Regions from separate parts of the Bradyrhizobium sp. Bra78 genome, predicted to be linked through region 1. Evidence: predicted binding sites of a transcription regulator. Region 1 holds the regulator's gene; each other region holds the start of a gene.

Region 1 (5,095 bases):
TCGCAGCGAGGGGGCCGAAACCGTCGACCTCGGTATTGCCGCCGACGCGCTGGAGGCCACCACCGCCGGCATCCGCCGCGCGCGCGCGAGCGGCGCAGACGTCCTCATCACTACCGGCGGCGCATCGGTCGGCGACCACGATCTGGTCCAGCAGGCGCTGAGGGACGAAGCCGTCGCGATGGCCTTCTGGAAGATCGCGATGCGGCCAGGCAAGCCGATGATGCATGGACGGCTCGGCGCGATGGCTGTGATCGGCCTGCCCGGCAATCCCGTGTCGTCCTATGTGTGCGCCTTCCTGTTCATGGTGCCGCTGATTCGCGCGTTGTCGGGCCGGGCCGCAATTCATCATCACCGCGAGCGCGCCGTGCTCGGCCGCGACGTCGGCGCCAACGACCAGCGCGAGGACTATCTGCGCGCACGTCTGGAGCAGCGCGACGACGGCACGCTCGTCGCCCTTCCCGTCAGCCATCAAGATTCTTCGTTGCTTGCGAATCTCGCTGCGGCACAGGCACTTCTCGTGCGCGCACCGTTCGCGCCGAAAGCCGAGACGGGCTCGCCTTGCGAAGTGTTGCGGCTCCCCGTCTGAGCGTCCCGCCAATGCGCGTTCCGCGAACTTTGCTCTGTTCACGGTAAATTAAGCAGTTGCGGAACATGTATCGAACATATAGTGTCCGTTCATGATTTGTTTCGAGCATGTCGCGGCATATTGCTGAATTCAGCGTCTCGGAATCGAACGACATCAACCGGGGGACTTAGGTCGAGATGTTAACGCGCAAACAATACGAGCTTCTGCGGTTCATCAGTGAACGTCTGAAGGAAAGCGGCGTGCCGCCTTCTTTCGACGAGATGAAGGATGCGCTCGACTTGCGCTCGAAGTCGGGCATCCACCGCCTGATCACGGCGCTCGAGGAGCGCGGGTTCATCCGTCGCCTCCCCAACCGCGCCCGCGCGATCGAAGTCATCAAGCTGCCCGAGCTCCAGGCGGCCGCCGGCAGCCGCCGCGGCTTCACGCCGAGCGTCATCGAGGGCAACCTCGGCAAGGTCCGCGCGAGCTCAAGCCTGTCTGCCGACGAGGGCGAACGCCCCGTTGCCGTGCCGGTAATGGGCCGCATCGCGGCCGGCACGCCGATCGAGGCGTTGCAAACCCGCAGCCATACCATCAGCGTACCGCCTGACATGCTCGGCTCGGGCGAGCATTACGCGCTCGAAGTGCGCGGCGATTCCATGGTCGAGGCCGGCATCCTCGACGGCGACATGGCGCTGATCCAGCGCAACGAGAGTGCCGATACCGGCGACATCGTGGTGGCGCTGATCGACGACGAGGAAGCGACGCTCAAGCGCTTCCGCCGTCGCGGCGCCTCGATCGCGCTCGAGCCCGCCAACGCGGCCTATGAGGTGCGCATCCTGCCGCCCAACAGGGTGAAGATTCAGGGCAAGCTGATCGGCCTGTACCGGAAATACTGATACCGGAAAGTATCCGGCGCATCCGCGCTCGCATGAGCAACGATCGCCATCGACGATTGGAGCGGACGATTGTCCGCTCCCGCTGGGTAGTCTTTCTGGTTTCGCGCAGATTATCCGGCCCCTCCTCCGGCGCTTCATCCTCGGCACGCCGCATGAAGCAGCACCGCTTCGCGGCCTCAGCAGCTCGAGGAAACAGCCATGCGCCAGATCGTCTTGAGCACAGTCGCGGCGGCGCTGATCGCAGTATCAGCGTCGCAAGCCGCCGCACAACCGCCTCGCCCTGTCTGCAAAGGTGGCGGTTAGCGAACGAGCCCGCGCCGGCCGCAATGCAATCGCCTGCCGTCGCAACCGAGCTGGCATTATTCGGGATGGTCGGCCCCCTCAGGGCGCTGACACGCGCCTGCAGAATGCACGGGAAGAGGCTTTGTTCCTATTGGATTCGGGAAAGTTAATGTGATCGTGGCCTGCGGATCCCAGCCGCAGATTTGCCTACAACCAAGCAGACCGTTGCGTGCTTGAACTCTGATAGAGGCCTGCGCCTCGATAAGAGACGCGGGTCGCTGTCTTCGCAAGAGGAGCACCCGATGTGTGACTACAGCCTGCATGCCGTCGCGTCGCGCCCCGCCGAAGTCGGCGAGACGATCGTCACGACAACCTTCCGCGGCACCTCCACGCGCGGCTTTGCGTCCGCAGCCGATCCGACAGTTGCCGTCTGCCTGCTGCCGGGAACGGAGCTCGCCTTTGCCGACAACGTCCGCTACGACAATCGCTGGATCTGGACGCGCACCATCAATTCCCGCGTCGGGAAGTTCGGCAAGATCGATCCGCACATTCCCGATCGCCATCATGACGCGATCGAATTCCCCGACGGTAAATACGTGCTGGTAACGCAGCTCGTTGAAGGCCAGCACGCAACCGTGCTGCAACTGCCGGTGACGCAGCAGCCGGCCGGCGAACGCGAGCACAAGCCGCAGATCACTGCCGACAGACAGCCGACGATTACCCGGCTGCCGATCGGCTGAACACAGCCGCTTCCGGCCGCAAGGTCGGAGGCCAGGATCGAATTGCCATCGCCGGCCGTGGCCGGCGAGACGGTATGGCTTGCGCCCCGCGAAATCCGATCGGATCGACCAAGCCGTTGCGCTTTTCCCGCCGCACGAAGTTTGAGCCGCCCTGCCTGAATTTTGAACGTCCGCCACACAGCCAAATGACCGATGCTGTCAAGGCTTGAGACGGCGGACATGCTCGATGAAAACCTTCATTCGCGTCGTTGAACTCTGGGTGCCGGACCGGACGCGCATGCGGCTGGAGTTCGGTGGCGGCCTCTACGGCGAAGGGCTGTCCGCGTTCAAGGCCGTCAGCGAAGGCTTGCATTTCGGATATGACGAGGGCCTTCCCGGCAAGGCTTGGGCCTCCGGCCACCCCGTGATCCTCACCAAATTCGCCAACTCCTATTTCAAGCGTACCGATCAGGCCCTCGCAGCCGGCCTCACCTGTGGGGTGGCGGTGCCCGTGTTCGCCGGCGAATTCCTCCAGGCCGTCATGGTGCTGTTCTGCGGTGAGGAAGAGGCCCATGTCGGCGCGATCGAGCTCTGGCACAACGACCCTGACGTCTCCCACGAGATGGGGCTCGTCGACGGCTACTACGGCACCGCCGACATGTTCGAATTCAACTCCCGCCACACCAAATTTCCGCGCGGTTTCGGCCTGCCCGGGCGGACCTGGAAGGCGGGGCTGCCGCTGATCATCAAGGACCTGCACGATGCGAAGAGCTTCCTGCGCTGGGAGGACGCGGCCAAGGTCGGGATCAATCTGGGCGTCGGCGTTCCCTATCGGACCGGCGTAGACCATACCTGGGTACTGACATTCCTCTCCGCGCAAGCCACGCCGATCGCGCGACGCTTCGAGATATGGGTTCCGAACGAGACCCGCTCGGCGCTGTTCTTTCGCGCCGGCGATTGCAGTGCGCAGACCGACCTCGCCGCGCTCTATGCAGGAAAATCCATCGCCAGGGGCGAAGGCAGCATCGGTGGCGCCTGGGCCACCGGCATGCCCGCGCTCAACGACGAGCTCGCGCATGACGGCTCGGCCGCCGGCTCTGAGGCCTGCGCATCCGGACTGAGCCGGATGGTGGCCTTGCCGGTCATCGGCAACAGCACGCTCGAAGCCGTGCTGGCCTGGTACCTCTAAAGCGCGATGAGATTGCGATGAATCATCATCGCGCTTTAGCGTTCTTGTTTGAGCATGACCTTTTCGGAAAACCGCTTCGCACTTTTCCGGATCATGCCCTGCCCGATCGGTTCAATCGTCGGCCTGCAAGTCGGTCTCCGCCGGCGTTGCGTCGCGGTTGCGGGGCGCAGCCGTCTTCGGCGCAAGACTGCCGTCGAAATCACCTTCGCCGGCGCCGGCCGGCAACCAGGGGCGGCTCGCACCTCGCGCCCTCACCGCCTGAACCGCAAAGCCGTCCCCCCGCTGCGTCAGGGCCAGCGCGCCCTGGCTCGCGAGCCGCTGCCGATCGACCACCATCGCGGCGCAATCGGGCGGCACGGGACGCGCCGTCACCACAAGCGCGGCCCGGCTGCAATCGTCCGCCAACGCGTCGATGCGCAGTGCCAGCGCGACCAACCGCCCGTCGCCGAGCGGCGTCACGCAGCCGGACTCGTCGCAGGACACGCCGTCGGCCAGCGAGGCATGACCGCCATCGCGCGGATCGGCGTCGGCAGCCAGCCATTCCTTGAGCAGAAAGCCGTCCTTGCTGGCCCGGATCAGATGCAGTTGCCCGTCCCTGCCCCGCACCGCGACACTCGCACCGTCGCCGGCAATCAGGATGTCGGGCTGGCGCGCGGCCAGCCCCCAGGCAATCGCGGCCAGCAACACCAGCGCGCCGGACCAACGCAGCGGCGTGCGCAGCAGGCCCATCACGATGATCCCGAGGCTGGCCGCGATCAGCGGCGCGATGCCGAAGGCCGGGATGCGGCCGACCGCGCCCGGTAATGCGGCGACCCAGCGCGAGACCGCGATCATCCAGTCGATGCCGATTCCCATCAGCCACCAGCACACGCTGTCGAGCCCGAACGGCGCCGCAAGCAGGCCCAACAGCCCCGCCGGCATCACCAGCGCCGAGACGACCGGCATCGCGCCGAGATTGGCGAGCACGCCGAACGGCGTGACGCGGTGGAAGTGGAAGGCGGCATAGGGCGTGGTCGCGAGCCCCGCGATCAGCGAGGCCAGGAACAGCATCGCGATCTCGCGGCCGCCCCACATCGCAACGCGCGCGGTCGCCGAATGGTCGGGCGAGGCAAACAAGTTCGGCATGCCGATCTGCACCAGCGCCACCAGCCCGAGCGTTGCCGCGAACGACATCTGAAAACTCGGATGCACCAGCGCTTCCGGCGCGACCGCCAGCACGATCAGCGCGGCCACGGCCAGCGTACGGAAGGTGATGGCGCGGCGATCGACCATCACCGCGATCAGCACCACCGCGGTCATGAAGAACGATCTTTGCGTGGCCACCTCCGCACCAGACAGCAGCAGGTAGAACGCGGCCGCAACCAGCGCCGCGGCCGCCGACCATTTCTTGATGGCGAAGCCGGCCGCCAGTCCCGGGATCAGAGCGAGCAGCGCACGGACC
Region 2 (5,095 bases), on a different contig from region 1:
CGTGCCGTCGATGAAGACGATGCGCGTGCCGATCAGCAGCTTGGGCTTGTGTCGCACCTTGTCATTGTCGAGCTCCTTGTAGGCCCGCACCACGCCGGCCAGCGTGTTGTGATCGGCGATGCCGATCACGGGAATGCCGAGCTTGCTTGCCTGATGCACATAGGCGCGCGGATCCGAGCCGCCGCGCAGGAAGGAGAAATTGGTGGTGATGCCGATCTCGGCATAAGCGGGCGCATTCATGCGAAGAGACCGTGCACATACCAGCCGGGAGGAACAGGCTTGCCGTCGTCGTCAAAACACTCCCCCTCGTAGAGACCATCGCGAAAGATCCAGAAGCGCAGGCCCTCGGTATCCTCGATGCGGAAATAATCCCGCGTCAGCTGCCTGCCGTCCTGCCGCCACCATTCCATCGCGATGCGCTCGGGCCCTTCCACCCGTACCACGGCATGCTGCACGCGCCGCCAGGTGAATTGATGCGGCGGCCCGTCGGGCACGGTCGCGAACGGCACCGCGACCGGTTCGGGCCTGTCGAACAACCGCAAGGGACGCAATGGCGGCTCACTCTCGGTGCGCGCGGGCCATTCGGCCTGCATGGCGGCAGCGAGATGATGCTGCGCCGGCGCGGCCAGCACCGCACATTCGGGAATATGGGTGTCCTGCGGCAGATGCACGACGACGCGCTTTCCGCCGATGCGCGCGGCAATGCGGTCGATCAATGCGGAGAGCTCGTCATTGTCGTGGACGTGGGCGTCGAGATCGCGCTGCTCCTGCACCACGATCTCGGTCCGGCTCGCCGACAGCCGCACCATGTCGAAGCCGAAGCCGGGATCCAGGGGATCGGCGAGCGCATCGAGGCGCTCGCGGAACAGACGATCGATGACTTTGCCTTGCGTCACCGGCCTCCCGGTCTCGACCATGATCGCACGCACCGCGCCGTCGGTGCGGAAGAAGGCGGCTTCCAGCCGGCGCGCGCCCTTGCCCTGCTTCTCCATCGACGCGATCAGCGTGTCGGCGAGCCGCGACAGCGTCATCGCGATCATGGTGTCGGTTGCGATCGGCTCGGCGAAGCGTTTTTCCACGATGTAGTCGGGCAGCGGTTTTCGCGGGTTGATCGGCGCATCGCCCTGCCCCAGCGCATGCGCGAGCAGCGTGGAGAACCGTGCGCCGAACCGCGCCGTGATTTCATGTGGTTCGCGGGAAGCGACATCGCCGATGGTCTTCAGGCCGGCGCGGCGCAAGCCCGTGGTGATGGCCTCGCCCGCGCCGAGCGCCGACACCGGAAACCGGCTGATCGCCGCCGCCTCCCCGCCATCGGCAACGATGGTGCCCGTGGTCTGGCGCGTCAGCGTACGCGCGCAGACCGAGGTGCCTGCAATTGCCGCACTGACGGCAAAGCCTTGTCGGCCGAGCGCGCGGACCAGCGTCTGCAGCAGTGCCGCTTCTCCGCCGAACAGATGCGCGCAGCCGGTAATGTCCAGAAACAGCCCATGCGGCGGATCGAGCGCCACCAGCGGCGTGAAGCGGTCGCACCAGTCGGCGATGTCGCTGAGCGTCTTCGCATCGGCCACGACATCGGCGTCGAACACCCGCAGGTCCGGGCACATCGCCCGGGCATTGGCCAGGGGCTGGCCGATATGCAGGCCGAGGCGCTCGGCGGCCTCGTCCAGCGCATGGATCACCAGCGCATTGTTGTCCTTGATGACGACGATGCTGGGATCGTCTTTTTGTTTTGACGCGTTTTCTTCACGCAAACCGGTACCCACTTCGCTTGAAAACGCTTTGTCATTACCCAGTCCGACGTCGTTGAAGAACCGCTGGATCCGGTCGATGGGCAGGCGCGGCAGCCACAGGCTGAGGATACGTCGACGGTTCAGAGAACTGGCACTCATCACATTTCCATTCCATGATCCACCGGCCGCATGGGCCGTGACGATTGCGCAAGAGTTCAACATCGAAACGCGGCGCGCCCCAGGCGCTCCACGCGACCCCCGGCGGCGAATGCGCCGCCCGCAGCATCCATCGGGTCTCGGCGGTCGACGGCAGCGGTTGCGCGGCCATCCGCAGCAGCAGGCCGGTGACACCGGAGCCTTGCGCAGCCAGCGTCAGCTTGCGGCTCGCCACGAGATCGAACTGTCTCGTCTCGCCCCAGAGCTCGAGCACGACGGCGCCCAGCGCATCGCAGGCGAGCGCATCGGCCGACGTGCGTAGCGCGCTCTCGACATCGGCGGCGCGCACCATCACCACGCGGCGCGGATCGAGGCCGAGCTCGGCGAGCCCGCTCATCGACAGCGCGCCGGTTTCAATTTCCGAAAAATCCTGCCGCACCCACAGCAGCGGTTTGCGCGCGGTCACGCGCCCCGCAAGCCCGCTGACAAAACCCGTCGCGGCCGTCCCCTGGCGCCCCTCGCAAAACACCTCGTGGATCACCGCGCGCGCGAGCCCGCCTTTCAGCGCGCTGTCGACCTCGCCATGGCCGAGCGCGACGCGATCGCGCTGATGGACGACCTCCGCGGTCTCGATGCGCTCGATCTGGCCGCGCAAGGTCGCAAGCGCGCTGATGCGTGCGCCGCTCATGGTCGCCGCTCCTTCAGGGGTGATTGCCGGTGGCTCTCAAAAATAAGAACCCGCGGCTGGCTCAATTGTTCATGATATGTTCTAATATAAAACTAACGGCGCCCCTGGAGTCAATCGAATTGGCGCTCTGTCGGATTCATGAGCGGAATCAAAGGGATTCAAACATGGACGTGCAACGCAAGCTGGAAATCCTGGCGGACGCTGCCAAGTACGACGCGTCCTGCGCCTCCAGCGGCACCGAGAAGCGGGACTCCAGCGACGGCAAGGGCATGGGCTCGACCGCGCCCGGCATGGGCATCTGCCATTCCTACGCGCCTGACGGACGCTGCATCTCGCTGCTGAAGGTGCTGCTGACCAACGCCTGCAATTACGATTGCCTCTATTGCGTCAACCGCGCCTCCTCCAACGTGCCGCGCGCCCGCTTCACCGTCGAGGAGGTGGTCAAGCTCACGCTCGACTTCTACCGGCGCAATTACATCGAAGGGCTGTTTCTCTCCTCCGGCATCATCCGGAGCCCCGACTACACCATGGAGCAGGTGGTGAGCGTCGCGCGCAAACTGCGCGAGGAACATCACTTCCGCGGCTACATCCATCTCAAGACCATTCCGGAGGCCGACGACGCGCTGATCGCGGAGGCCGGCAAATATGCCGATCGTCTCTCGATCAACATCGAGATGCCGGATGAGACGAGCCTGCAGCAATTCGCGCCGGAGAAAGACGTGCGCGCGATCCGCCGCACCATGGGCCGGCTGCGGCTCAAGCTGGACGAGGCCGAGGACTGCCGCAAAGCAAAGACGAAGGCCAGGCCGCAACGCTTCGCGCCCGCCGGCCAAAGCACGCAGATGATCGTCGGCGCCGATAGCGCCTCCGACCACACCATTCTCCACACCAGTTCCAATCTCTACGGCTCATACAAGTTAAGGCGCGTCTATTATTCCGCCTTCAGCCCGATCCCCGACGCCAGCCGCGCCTTGCCTCTGGTGCAGCCGCCGCTGCTGCGCGAGCACCGGCTCTACCAGGCCGACTGGCTGATGCGATTCTACGGCTTCGATGTTGGCGAGATCGTCGACGACAGCGCGATGCTGCCGCTCGACATCGATCCGAAGCTCGCCTGGGCGCTGCGCCATCGCGAGCGCTTCCCGCTCGACATCAACCGCGCCAGCCGCGAGGAGTTGCTGCGCGTGCCGGGCTTCGGCACCAAGGCGGTCGAACGCATCATCGCGACGCGGCGCACCACCACGATCCGCCTCGCCGATCTCGCCCGGCTGCACGTGCCCCGCAACAAGGCGCTGCCGTTCATCGTTCTCAGCGACCACCGCCCCTCGCCGCATCGCCTCGATGCCGCCGGGTTGATCGAACGGTTCAGGCCGAAGGCAACACAACTGGGGTTTGGCTTCTGATGCACTACATCATCCTCGATCACGAAACCGATTTCGAAGGCTGGCGCAAAGCCGCGCGCAGCCTCGTGCTTCATCATGTGCAGCCCACCGATGTCGCCTGGACCGTGCAAGGCCGCGAAGCGGAATTATTCGCGCCGCAAGCGCCGTCTCCGATCCTCGCGGTGAACGACGGCACCTTCAACGTATCAGGCAAATTCGTCGATCTCGCCAAGGCCGCGATCCTGCATCGCGATCCCGAACGCTTTGCGATCCTCTATCGCCTGCTCTGGCGCCTGAAAGACCATCACGATCTGATCGAGGTCGCGATCGATCCTGACGTCGCGCTGGTCACTGCGATGGCCCGAGCCGTCCATCGCGACGAGCACAAGATGCATGCCTTCGTGCGCTTTCGCGAGATCGGCCGCGAACGCGAAGCGCATTATGTCGCCTGGTTCGAGCCGGAGCATCACATCGTCGAACTCGCCGCGCCATTCTTCGCCAAGCGCTTTGCCGACATGCCCTGGTCGATCCTGACGCCGGACCTCTGTGCGCATTGGGACGGCCATGCGCTCTCGTTCACGCCGGGAGTCAGCAAGAGCGAGGCACCGGGCGAAGACCGGCTCGAGGAAACCTGGCGGCGCTACTACGCCAGCATCTTCAATCCCGCCCGGCTCAAGGTGAAGGCGATGCAGGCCGAGATGCCGAAGAAATACTGGAGGAACCTGCCCGAGGCTTCGATCATTAAGCCTCTGATCGAGGACGCCGAGCGCATGACCGGCGCCATGATCGCCAATGCCGCAACCGATCCGCACAAGCCCCAAAAGCGGCCGGAGGCTCCGATGACTCGCAAGACTTCCGCAAACGATCTCGAAGCTCTCCGTGAGGAAGCCGCGCATTGCCGCGCCTGCCATCTCTACAAGGACGCGACCCAGACCGTGTTCGGCGAGGGCCCGAAGCACGCCAACATCATGCTGGTCGGCGAACAGCCCGGCGACAAGGAAGACCTCGCCGGTCATCCCTTCGTCGGCCCGGCCGGCCAGATGCTCGACCGTGCGCTGGAGGAGGCCGGTGTCGATCGCAAGAAGGTCTATGTCACCAACGCGGTGAAGCACTTCAAATTCGTGCCGCGCGGAAAGATCCGC
Region 3 (5,095 bases), on a different contig from region 1:
GACGTCACCCGGCCGCTGCGGATGCGAATAGATCCTGTTGTGCACCGGCAGGAAGCCGTTGCGATCGACCATGGCGCAGAACGCCATGCGCGGGTCCTTGGCCAGGAAGGCTTCCTGGAACGAGGGCAGCGCGCGATCGGCCCAGTCCAGATATCTGGTGCGGTATTGCTGCGGATTGGTTGCGGCGATCTCGGCGTAATCGGTGTCGAAGAGGTCGTCGATCCTGACGTCGCCGCGCGCGACCGCCTGCTCGAAGATACCGGTCAGCGCGCTGCCCGCCTCCATGGCGCGGGTGACGAACTCGGTGTTTTCTTCGTGGATCGACCAGAGCCTGTCCTCGATCTTCTCGTTGAGCTCGGCATTGGGACCGACGAATTGCGCGCGGGCGCCGGCCTTGGATTGCTCGACCACGCGCAGGCGGCAGGCGCCGACGTCTTCGAGCGTGCCTTCGATCATTGCTTGCGGTGCAAGGCGGCCCGCCTCCGCGCCGCCGATCAGCACGCCGTCCATCGCGATCTCGTAAACCGGCCATACGCCGCGCGCGGTTTCGAGCTTGAGATGGCAGGGCAGTCGCTCGGTCTTGCGGCGATCCTCGTTCTCGCTCTGGCGGAGCAGCACGGCGCAGCGCGATTTCAGTTTCTGCGCGAATGCGGTGACGGCCTTGCCGGCGCTGGCGACGTTCTCGCCGTGGGTCTCGGCCGCCTTGGTCGCAGCATCGATCTCGGCCGCGCTTTCGCCGACCGAGATGATGAACTCCGACGCGCTTGTCGCGTTGCCGGAGACCTCGCTGGTGGTGGCGTTCTGTTCGGCGACCGCGCCGTTGACGGTCTCGAACACCGGGCGGATTGCCTCGATGGCCTGCGAGATGCGGTGGACGGCATCGGCTGAGCCGGCCGCGTCGCGCTGCAGCGCGTCGATCTTTTTGGTGATCTCTTCCGTCGCGCCCTGGGTCTGCACCGCGAGTGCCTTGACCTCGGTGGCGACGACCGCAAAGCCTTTGCCCGCAGCCCCCGCACGCGCGGCCTCGATGGTCGAGTTGAGCGCAAGCAGCGTCGTCTGCCGCGCGATCTGCGCGATCAGATTGACGACGTTGCCGATGGCGGCCGAGGACTCGCGCAGCCGATCGACATTGGCGCGGGCTTCCTGGGCTGCGGCGCTGGCCTCGTCGGCCAGCTTGCCGGCCTCGCGAACCTGCGCCCCGATCCCCAGCGCCGACTGGGTGAACTTGTCGGCGGCATGGGCAAAGGTGGAGGCGGTCGACTGCGCAGCGTTGGTCCGGCCGGTCAGGGCATCGGTGCGGTCGCGAATGGCGGCGAGCGTCGTGGCCGTCGCCTCGGCGCCGCCAGCCACCGAATTGGCGGCACGCTCGAGCTGGCGAATCATCGCTCCAAGCTCGAGTTCCAGCAGTTCCAGGATTTCCTTGGCAGAATCCGCGTCGACGGCCGCAGCGGGTTCGGAATTGGCCGCAGGCTGCGCAGCCTGCGGGGCTGCCGCGGGCGCAGTCATGTCCGGCAGACGCTTCCGAAATAGTCCGAACGCCATCAGGTCTCTCTTGTCGGGGGACAGTCCGACGCTATTTTCGCAGGCTGGAATGAAATCAGGGTTAACGAAGCCTGACATCTAGGCACAAGACAGTAAGGTGTTACCTTAAAGTCGTAGAGCCTCTTTCTTTCCGGTGGGGGCGCGGCTTATAACGCCGCGCTTCCCACGCTCATCTTTTGGCGCACGATTCCCTAGAGAAGACACGCATGGCCGGACATTCCCAATTCAAGAACATCATGCACCGCAAGGGGCGGCAGGATGCCCAGAAGTCGAAGCTGTTCGGCAAGCTGGCGCGGGAAATCACCGTCGCGGCCAAGCTGGGGACACCCGACCCCAACATGAACCCGCGCCTGCGCGCGGCGATCATCGCGGCGCGTCAGGAGAACATGCCGAAGGACAATATCGAGCGCGCGGTCAAGAAGGCGCTCGGCAGCGAGGGCGAGAACTACGACGAGATCCGCTACGAGGGCTACGGTCCCGGCGGCGTCGCCGTCATCGTCGAGGCGCTGACCGACAACCGCAACCGTGCCGCTTCCGACATCCGCTCCTTCTTCACCAAATCCGGCGGCAATCTCGGTGAAACCGGCTCGGTCTCCTTCATGTTCGACCGTACCGGCATCGTCGAGTACGACCGCGGCGTCGCCTCCGACGACGCGGTGCTGGATGCCGCGATCGAGGCCGGCGCCGACGACGTGATCTCGGGCGAGAACGGCCACGAGATCTATGCCTCGACCGAAGGCTATCGCGACGTCGCCAAGGCGCTGGAAGCCAGGTTTGGCGAGCCGCGCAAGGCCGCGCTGATCTGGAAGCCTCAGAACACGGTCGCGGTGGACGACGAGACCGGCGAGAAGCTGCTCAAACTGATGGACCTGCTCAACGAGCACGACGACGTCCAGAACGTCTATGCCAATTTCGAGGTGTCGGACGCGCTGATGGCGAAGATGGGCGGGTAGGGCGATCAGGGCGATCGCGTGGACGGTGCGCTCCCTCGCCCCGCTCTTGCGGGAAGAGGCGAAGAGCAGCCCCCCGCTTTCCCCTGTTACTTCCGTTCTGTTTCTGTTTCGCTCCAAGCAGCCAGCCGCTATCACTGGCCCATGACTGCGCTCCCGATTCGTGGCCCCATTCGCATCATCGGCATCGACCCCGGCCTGCGCCGTACCGGCTGGGGCGTGATCGAGGCCGAGGGCAATCGTTTGATCTATGTCGCCTGCGGTTCGGTGGAACCGCCGGACGATCTGCCGCTGTCGAACCGGCTGCTCGCCATCCACGAAGGGCTTGCGGCGGTGCTGTCCGATCACAAGCCGATGGAAGCCGCCGTCGAGCAGACCTTTGTGAACAAGGACGGCGTCGCGACGCTGAAACTCGGCCAGGCGCGTGGCGTCGCCATGCTGGCGCCCGCGATGTTCGGCATCAGTGTTGCCGAATACGCGCCCAACCGGGTGAAGAAGACGGTGGTCGGCGCCGGCCATGCCGACAAGCAACAGATCGCGATGATGCTCAAGATCTTGCTGCCCAAGGCCGATCCGCCGTCCGCGGACGCCGCCGACGCGCTCGCCATCGCCATCACCCACGCCCATCACCGCCAGAGCACGGCGCTCAGGTTGAAGGTGGTGGGGTTATGATCGGCAAGCTCAAGGGCCTGATCGATTCCTACGGCGAGGATTATGTCGTCCTCGACGTCGGCGGCGTCGGTTACCAGGTGCATTGCTCGGCGCGCACGCTCCAGCATCTGCCGGCGCCCGGCGAGGCCGCAGTGCTGTCGATCGAGACTTATGTCCGCGAGGACCAGATCAAGCTGTTCGGCTTCCGCACCGACCAGGAGCGCGAATGGTTTCGCCTGCTCCAGACCGTGCAGGGCGTCGGGGCCAAGGTCGCGCTGGCCGTGCTCGGCACGCTCGCGCCTTCCGATCTCGCCAACGCCATCGCGTTGCGCGACAAGGCCGCGGTGGCGCGCACGCCGGGCGTCGGTCCCAAGGTGGCCGAGCGCATCGTCACGGAGTTGAAAGACAAGGCGCCGGCCTTCGCCAACGTCGACCCGGCCGTCGTGCACCTCGCCGGTGCCATCGACGACCAGCGCGCGCCGCGACCGGTGGCGGATGCGATCTCCGCGCTGGTCAATCTCGGCTACGGCCAGCCGCAGGCCGCCGCCGCCATCGCATCGGCGTCGCGTAGCGCCGGTGAGGGGGCGGTGACGGCGCAGCTGATCCGGCTCGGGTTGAAGGAGCTGGCGAAGTGAGCGATCCCAAGGCAAACCGCATGGTCACGCCGGAGCGCCGCAGCGACGATGTCGGCGACACCGCGTTGCGGCCGCAGTCGCTGTCCGACTTCGTCGGCCAGCAGCAGGCGCGCAAGAATCTCTCGATCTTCATCGAGGCGGCGCGCAAGCGCGGCGAGGCGCTGGATCACGTGCTGTTCGTCGGTCCGCCCGGCCTCGGCAAGACCACGCTGGCGCAGATCGTCGCGAAGGAACTCGGCGTCGGCTTTCGCGCCACGTCAGGCCCCGTGATCGCCAAGGCCGGCGATCTCGCCGCGCTGCTCACCAACCTCGAGGAGCGCGACGTGCTCTTCATCGACGAGATCCATCGCCTCAGCCCCGCGGTCGAAGAGGTGCTCTATCCCGCGATGGAGGATTTTCAGCTCGACCTCATCATCGGCGAAGGGCCGGCGGCGCGCTCGGTCAAGATCGAGCTGTCGAAATTCACCCTCGTCGGCGCCACCACGCGCGCCGGGCTGCTCACCAATCCTTTGCGCGATCGCTTCGGCATTCCGGTCCGGCTCAACTTCTACACCATCGAGGAGCTGGAAAGCATCGTTACCCGCGGCGCGCGCGTGCTCAATGTCGGCATGAGTGCTGACGGCGCCAACGAGATCGCGCGCCGCGCCCGCGGCACGCCGCGCATCGCCGGCCGCCTGCTGCGCCGCGTGCGCGATTTCGCCTCGGCGGCCGATGCCGACGAGATCGACCGCAAGATCGCCGACCACGCGCTGAGTGCGCTCGAGGTCGACGCCGCGGGCCTGGACGCCATGGACCGTCGCTATCTCACGACCATCGCGACGAACTATGGCGGCGGCCCGGTTGGCGTCGAGACGATGGCTGCCGCGCTCTCCGAGCCGCGCGATGCCATCGAGGACATCATCGAGCCCTATCTCATCCAGTGCGGCTATCTCCAGCGCACCCCGCGCGGCCGGCTGCTCACCTCGCACGCGTTCCGCCATCTCGGCATTGCCGAACCGTCGCGCGATGCCGCGGCGCAATTCGGCTTGTTCGGCACCGACGAGGCCGACGACTGATGCGCACGTCGCGGGCGCCGGATGTCATGAACTTCCGGTAATCTTTTGTGCAGACAGCCTGCACGGAGATGCTATCCGTCTGCACGAGCGCACCCCAATTCCGCTCCAATCGGACCGCATCACCAAAGCGTATCATCACCGGGCCGCCATGATCACGCGCCGTCATTTCTTCCGTTCCATCGGCGGCCTGTCGGCCCTCGGCGTCTCGACCGGGGCCTATGGCGTCGGCGTCGAGCCGCTGCTGCGGCTCGACGTCACGCGC
Region 4 (5,095 bases), on a different contig from region 1:
ATTACACCGCTAGGATTTCCACACGGTCTCCTCGGTCCATCCGAGCTCGTCGAACTCGGCGGCCCTGAGCGGTGCTTCTCCCTCGGCAAAGAATTCGTCGAGCTGAGGCGGCGGGACACTTGTTGCAGAGAGCATCGCGTGCGCCTGTCCGCGGTGATGAATTTGATGCTGAAACAGATGCATGAGCAGTCGGTCGCGACGTTCGGTCTGGACGCGCGTGTCGCGGTTGATCCGCACAATGCCGTCGAGAAGTTCGGGTGTCAGCGCATCGCAGACGGCGAGCAAACGCTTGTCCATTTCGGCTTGGGCAGGTTTCAGCTCAGAGAGTGAGGGGTACGGAATCTGGTTCTTCCAGGCCGCAGGCCCGAGCCATCCGCCCTCCAGTGCATCGACATAGAAGAGGTCGATGACATGGATGTGGTTCAGTGTGCGTTGCAGGCTCGGAAAGAAGCCGGTCCGCTCGGCTTCGAAGTCGGTCTGAGACAGCGCAGCACAAGCGGTGAGCAGCCGGTGGTTGGCCCAAGCATTATTGTGGGCGAACGCACTGTAGGTTTGCACAAGTCCGGCAGGCAAACTCCGTCTCCCTCAGACAATGTGTCGGCACGCTCCCGGTACGTAACCTATTCGGCCGCCTCGCTCGCCGCGCGCCGCCGCTTCGGCTTCCGCGCCTTCTCCAGCACCGGCGCCAGGAATTTGCCGGTGTAGCTCCGCGGCGCCTTGGCGATGTCTTCCGGCGGGCCCCAGGCGACGATTTCGCCGCCGCCGTCGCCGCCTTCCGGGCCGAGGTCGATGACCCAGTCGGCGGTCTTGATGACTTCGAGATTGTGCTCGATGACGACGACCGTGTTGCCCTGCGCGACCAGCTCGTGCAGCACCTCCAGCAGTTTCTTGACGTCGTGGAAGTGCAGGCCAGTGGTCGGCTCGTCCAGGATGTAGAGCGTGCGGCCGGTGGCGCGCTTGGACAGTTCTTTCGCGAGCTTGACGCGCTGGGCTTCACCGCCCGACAGGGTCGTGGCCTGCTGGCCGACATGGATGTAGTCGAGGCCGACGCGGTGCAGGGTCTGGAAGGTCTCGCGCACGCGCGGCACCGCCTTGAAGAAGTCTGCGGCCTCCTCGACGGTCATGTCGAGCACGTCGGCGATGCTCTTGCCCTTGAACAGGACTTCGAGCGTCTCGCGATTGTAGCGCTTGCCCTTGCAGACGTCGCAGGTGACGTAGACGTCGGGCAGGAAGTGCATCTCGATCTTGATGACGCCATCGCCCTGGCAGGCCTCGCAGCGGCCACCCTTGACGTTGAAGGAGAAGCGGCCGGGCTCGTAGCCGCGCGCCTTGGATTCGGGGAGGCCTGCGAACCATTCGCGGATCGGCGTGAAGGCGCCGGTGTAGGTCGCCGGATTCGAGCGCGGGGTGCGGCCGATCGGCGACTGGTCGATGTCGATGATCTTGTCGATGTGCTCCAGGCCCTCGATGCGGTCGTGCGGAGCTGCGCCTTCGCTGGCGTTGTTCAGCTTGCGGGCGATCGCCTTGTAGAGCGTGTCGATCAGCAGCGTCGACTTGCCGCCGCCGGAGACGCCGGTGACGCAGGTAAACAGGCCGAGCGGGATTTCGGCCGTGACGTTCTTGAGGTTATTGCCGCGCGCGTTGACCACCTTGATGGTGCGGCGATGGTTCGGTGGGCGCCGCTCCGGCACCTCGACCTCGAGCTCGCCGGTGAGGTACTTGCCGGTCAGCGATTTCGGGTTTCGCATGATCTCGGCGGGCGTGCCTTCGGCGACGATGTTGCCGCCATGCATGCCGGCGCCCGGGCCGATGTCGAGCACGTAGTCGGCCAGCAGGATCGCGTCCTCGTCATGCTCGACCACGATCACGGTGTTGCCGAGGTCGCGCAGGCGCTTGAGGGTGTCGAGCAGGCGCGCGTTGTCGCGCTGGTGCAGGCCGATCGAGGGCTCGTCGAGCACGTAGAGCACGCCGGTCAGGCCCGAGCCGATTTGCGAGGCGAGGCGGATGCGCTGGCTCTCGCCGCCGGACAGCGTGCCGGAGGAGCGGGACAGGGTGAGATAGTTGAGGCCGACGTCGAGCAGGAAGGTGAGTCGCTCGCGGATCTCCTTGAGGATGCGGCCGGCGATCTCGTTCTGCTGCGTGTTCAGCGCCTCCGGCACGGTCTCGAACCATGCACCGGCGCCTTTGACGGACAGCTCCGAGATGTCGCCGATATGCTTGCCGCCGATCTTGACGCAGAGCGCCTCGGGCTTGAGCCGGAAACCGTTGCAGCCGCCGCAGGGCACGTCGTGGAAATATTTCGCCAGCTCCTCGCGCGCCCACTCGCTCTCGGTCTCGCGGTAGCGGCGGTCGATGTTGGTGATGACGCCCTCGAACGGCTTCTTGGTGTCGTAGGAGCGGACCCCGTCCTCGTAGGAGAACTTGATCTCGTCCTCGCCGGAGCCATGCAGGATCGCGTTCTGCGTCTTCTTGGGCAGATCCTTCCATTTGGTGGTCAGCGTGAACTTGTAGTGCTTGCCGAGCGCCGTCAGCGTCTGCGTGTAGTAGGGCGACGACGATTTGGCCCAGGGCGCGATCGCGCCCTTGCCGATCGCGAGCTCCTTGTCGGGGATGACGAGGTCTTCGTCGACATGCTGCTCGACGCCGAGGCCGCCGCAGGCAGGACAGGCGCCGTAGGGGTTGTTGAAGGAGAACAGGCGCGGCTCGATCTCGGGGATGGTGAAACCCGAGACCGGGCAGGCGAACTTTTCCGAGAACAGGATGCGCTCTGGCCCGCTCTTGTCGTGAATCTTCGCGGTCTTCTTTTTCTCTTTCTCTTCCGCGGGAGCGGCCGCCGGCGCGTCGGCGAACTCGACGACGGCAAGGCCTTCGGCCAGCTTCAGCGCGGTCTCGAAGCTCTCGGCGAGGCGCTGGCCGATGTCGGCGCGCACCACGATGCGGTCGACGACGACGTCGATGTCGTGCGGGAACTTCTTGTCCAGCGTCGGCGCTTCCGCCAGTTCATGGAAGGTGCCGTCGATCTTGACGCGCTGAAAGCCCTTCTTGAGCCATTCGGCGAGCTCTTTCCTGTACTCGCCCTTGCGGCCGCGCACGACAGGCGCGAGCAGGTAGAGGCGGGTGCCTTCCGGCAGCGCCAGCACGCGGTCGACCATCTGGGAGACGGTCTGGCTTTCGATCGGAAGGCCCGTGGCCGGCGAATAGGGCACGCCGACGCGGGCCCAGAGCAGGCGCATGTAGTCGTAGATCTCGGTGACGGTGCCGACGGTCGAGCGCGGGTTCTTCGACGTCGTCTTCTGCTCGATCGAGATTGCCGGCGACAGGCCATCGATCTGGTCGACATCAGGCTTCTGCATCATTTCCAGGAACTGGCGCGCATAGGCCGACAGCGATTCGACGTAGCGGCGCTGGCCCTCGGCGTAGATGGTGTCGAATGCGAGCGAGGACTTGCCGGAGCCCGAGAGACCGGTGAACACCACGAGCTTGTCGCGGGGAATCTCGACGTCGACGTTCTTGAGGTTGTGCTCGCGCGCGCCACGGATCGTAATTGCGCGCAGGTGTGATCCCGCGTTCTGTTGTTGGCGCTTCGCCTTGATCACTTCATCCATCCTGGTGGTCCTCAAGGAATCCCAAAGGCGCGCGATCGCGCCAACGTTGAAGGCGCGCTTCGCCCGGAACCGGGATCGGCGCCGATGGGTATGTCAGCGAACGTAGGAAGAACGAGCACGGATTTCCAGTGGGACTTGCGAATCGTCAACGGATTGTTGGCGCGCTGGCGGCATCTGGCAGGAGCACGTGCGCGGAACTGCGCGGGGACCGGCCGGTCAAACAAAAAGGCCGGCGCAAGGCCGGCCTTTCGTAACACGATGGCGTTGGAGGCGAAGATCAGTACTTCGCGACCACCGGGCCCCCGAAGTGATAGTTCACGCCGACCTGCACGGTGTGGAAGTTGAGCGTGCCGGTGGGCAGGGCGCCCGAGAAGTAGCTCTCGCCGCCGAGGCTGCGATAGAGGTACTCGCCCTTGACCGACCACTGCGGCGCGAAGAATGCTTCGATGCCCGCACCGACGGTCCAGCCGGAGTGCCACTTGCTGTCCGAAGCGGTCACGCCGAGCGCGGAGAGGGTGATCTTGTTGTCGATCCAGGCGTAACCACCGGTGCCGTAGAACAGGACGTTGTTGACGGCCCAGCCGAGGCGGCCGCGCACGGTGCCCATCGCGTCGGTCTTCGAGGTCGCGGTTGCGGTCACGACGCCGAAGCCGGGAACGACGGTGGCGCCGGTCGCGGTGGCGCTGACGTCAGCCCAGGCGCCATCGGCCTCGACGCCGAACACTACGTTGCCGGTCTGCCAGTTGTAGCCGGCGGTGCCGCCGACGAAGCCACCCTTCATCTTCGGGTCGCCGGAAGCGTTTTCCCAGGCGCCGCCGCCGACGATACCGAGGTAGAAGCCGGTCCAGTTGTAGACCGAAGCCATAGCCACCGGGGCCTTGGTGTAGGGGCGAGCCGCCAGATCAGCGGCCGAAGCCGGAGCGGCAAGTGCGAACAAACAGGCCGAAGCCAACAAAACCTTCTTCATTTTCGATCTAATCCCAGTCCCAGTTTCTGTTTGTGCCTTCCACGATCGGGAAGGGGTATCGGACGCTCTCGTCCAACTGATGTCGTGCTTACACCAGCAAAGCCGCAAGTTGTGTGTCCCATCAGCCACAGCAGCCTGAAAATGTAGCAAGTGCTGACCTATTGTTCCTCAAGGGGAACAGAAACGAAAAGGCCGGCGCGAGGCCGGCCTTCAAGTCTTTGAATGATATCAGTAGGTTCAGTACCTCGCGACGATCGGGCCACCCCAGCGATAGTTCAAGCGGATGAGGCCGATATCGACGTCCTGGCTGATGCGATCTGAGCGTGTGGCAGCGCCAAGCGGCGCGAACAGGAAATTGCCGGAGCCGGTGAAGCCGATGGTGCGGTTACCGAGGAAGATGTGGTCGTACTCGAAGCCCACGGTCCAGTTCGGTGCGAAGCCTACCTCGATGCCTGCGCCCACGGTGCCGCCCCAGCGGGTCTCGTCGGCCCGGTCGACCTCGAGGCCGGAGACGACGTCGAAG

The links. Region 1 encodes LexA, which represses DNA repair genes until DNA is damaged. Its sites were predicted from a motif close to TGTTCNNNNTGTGTTCNG; they were not measured.
Region 2: the regulator LexA is predicted to act here: its motif matches at 2,641-2,658, upstream of OC450_RS09760 (ImuA family protein).
Region 3: the regulator LexA is predicted to act here: its motif matches at 2,589-2,606, upstream of ruvC (crossover junction endodeoxyribonuclease RuvC).
Region 4: the regulator LexA is predicted to act here: its motif matches at 3,702-3,719, upstream of uvrA (excinuclease ABC subunit UvrA).

The regions. Positions count from the first base shown of each region.
Region 1 covers NZ_JALJRE010000010.1:246,387-251,481, reverse strand. Annotated here, with positions in the region: gene glp (gephyrin-like molybdotransferase Glp) at 1-586, shown strand, start outside; gene lexA (transcriptional repressor LexA) at 763-1,464, shown strand; gene OC450_RS22940 (hypothetical protein) at 2,049-2,486, shown strand; gene OC450_RS22935 (GAF domain-containing protein) at 2,713-3,654, shown strand; gene OC450_RS22930 (ComEC/Rec2 family competence protein) at 3,766-5,095, opposite strand, start outside.
Region 2 covers NZ_JALJRE010000003.1:513,107-518,201, forward strand. Annotated here, with positions in the region: gene OC450_RS09750 (error-prone DNA polymerase) at 1-240, opposite strand, end outside; gene OC450_RS09755 (Y-family DNA polymerase) at 237-1,889, opposite strand; gene OC450_RS09760 (ImuA family protein) at 1,786-2,574, opposite strand; gene OC450_RS09765 (putative DNA modification/repair radical SAM protein) at 2,739-3,974, shown strand; gene OC450_RS09770 (UdgX family uracil-DNA binding protein) at 3,974-5,095, shown strand, end outside.
Region 3 covers NZ_JALJRE010000006.1:320,312-325,406, forward strand. Annotated here, with positions in the region: gene OC450_RS16595 (methyl-accepting chemotaxis protein) at 1-1,542, opposite strand, end outside; gene OC450_RS16600 (YebC/PmpR family DNA-binding transcriptional regulator) at 1,749-2,495, shown strand; gene ruvC (crossover junction endodeoxyribonuclease RuvC) at 2,637-3,164, shown strand; gene ruvA (Holliday junction branch migration protein RuvA) at 3,161-3,778, shown strand; gene ruvB (Holliday junction branch migration DNA helicase RuvB) at 3,799-4,833, shown strand; gene OC450_RS16620 (metallophosphoesterase) at 4,982-5,095, shown strand, end outside.
Region 4 covers NZ_JALJRE010000017.1:46,646-51,740, forward strand. Annotated here, with positions in the region: gene OC450_RS29835 (DinB family protein) at 10-573, opposite strand; gene uvrA (excinuclease ABC subunit UvrA) at 621-3,605, opposite strand; gene OC450_RS29845 (outer membrane protein) at 3,883-4,572, opposite strand; gene OC450_RS29850 (outer membrane protein) at 4,810-5,095, opposite strand, start outside.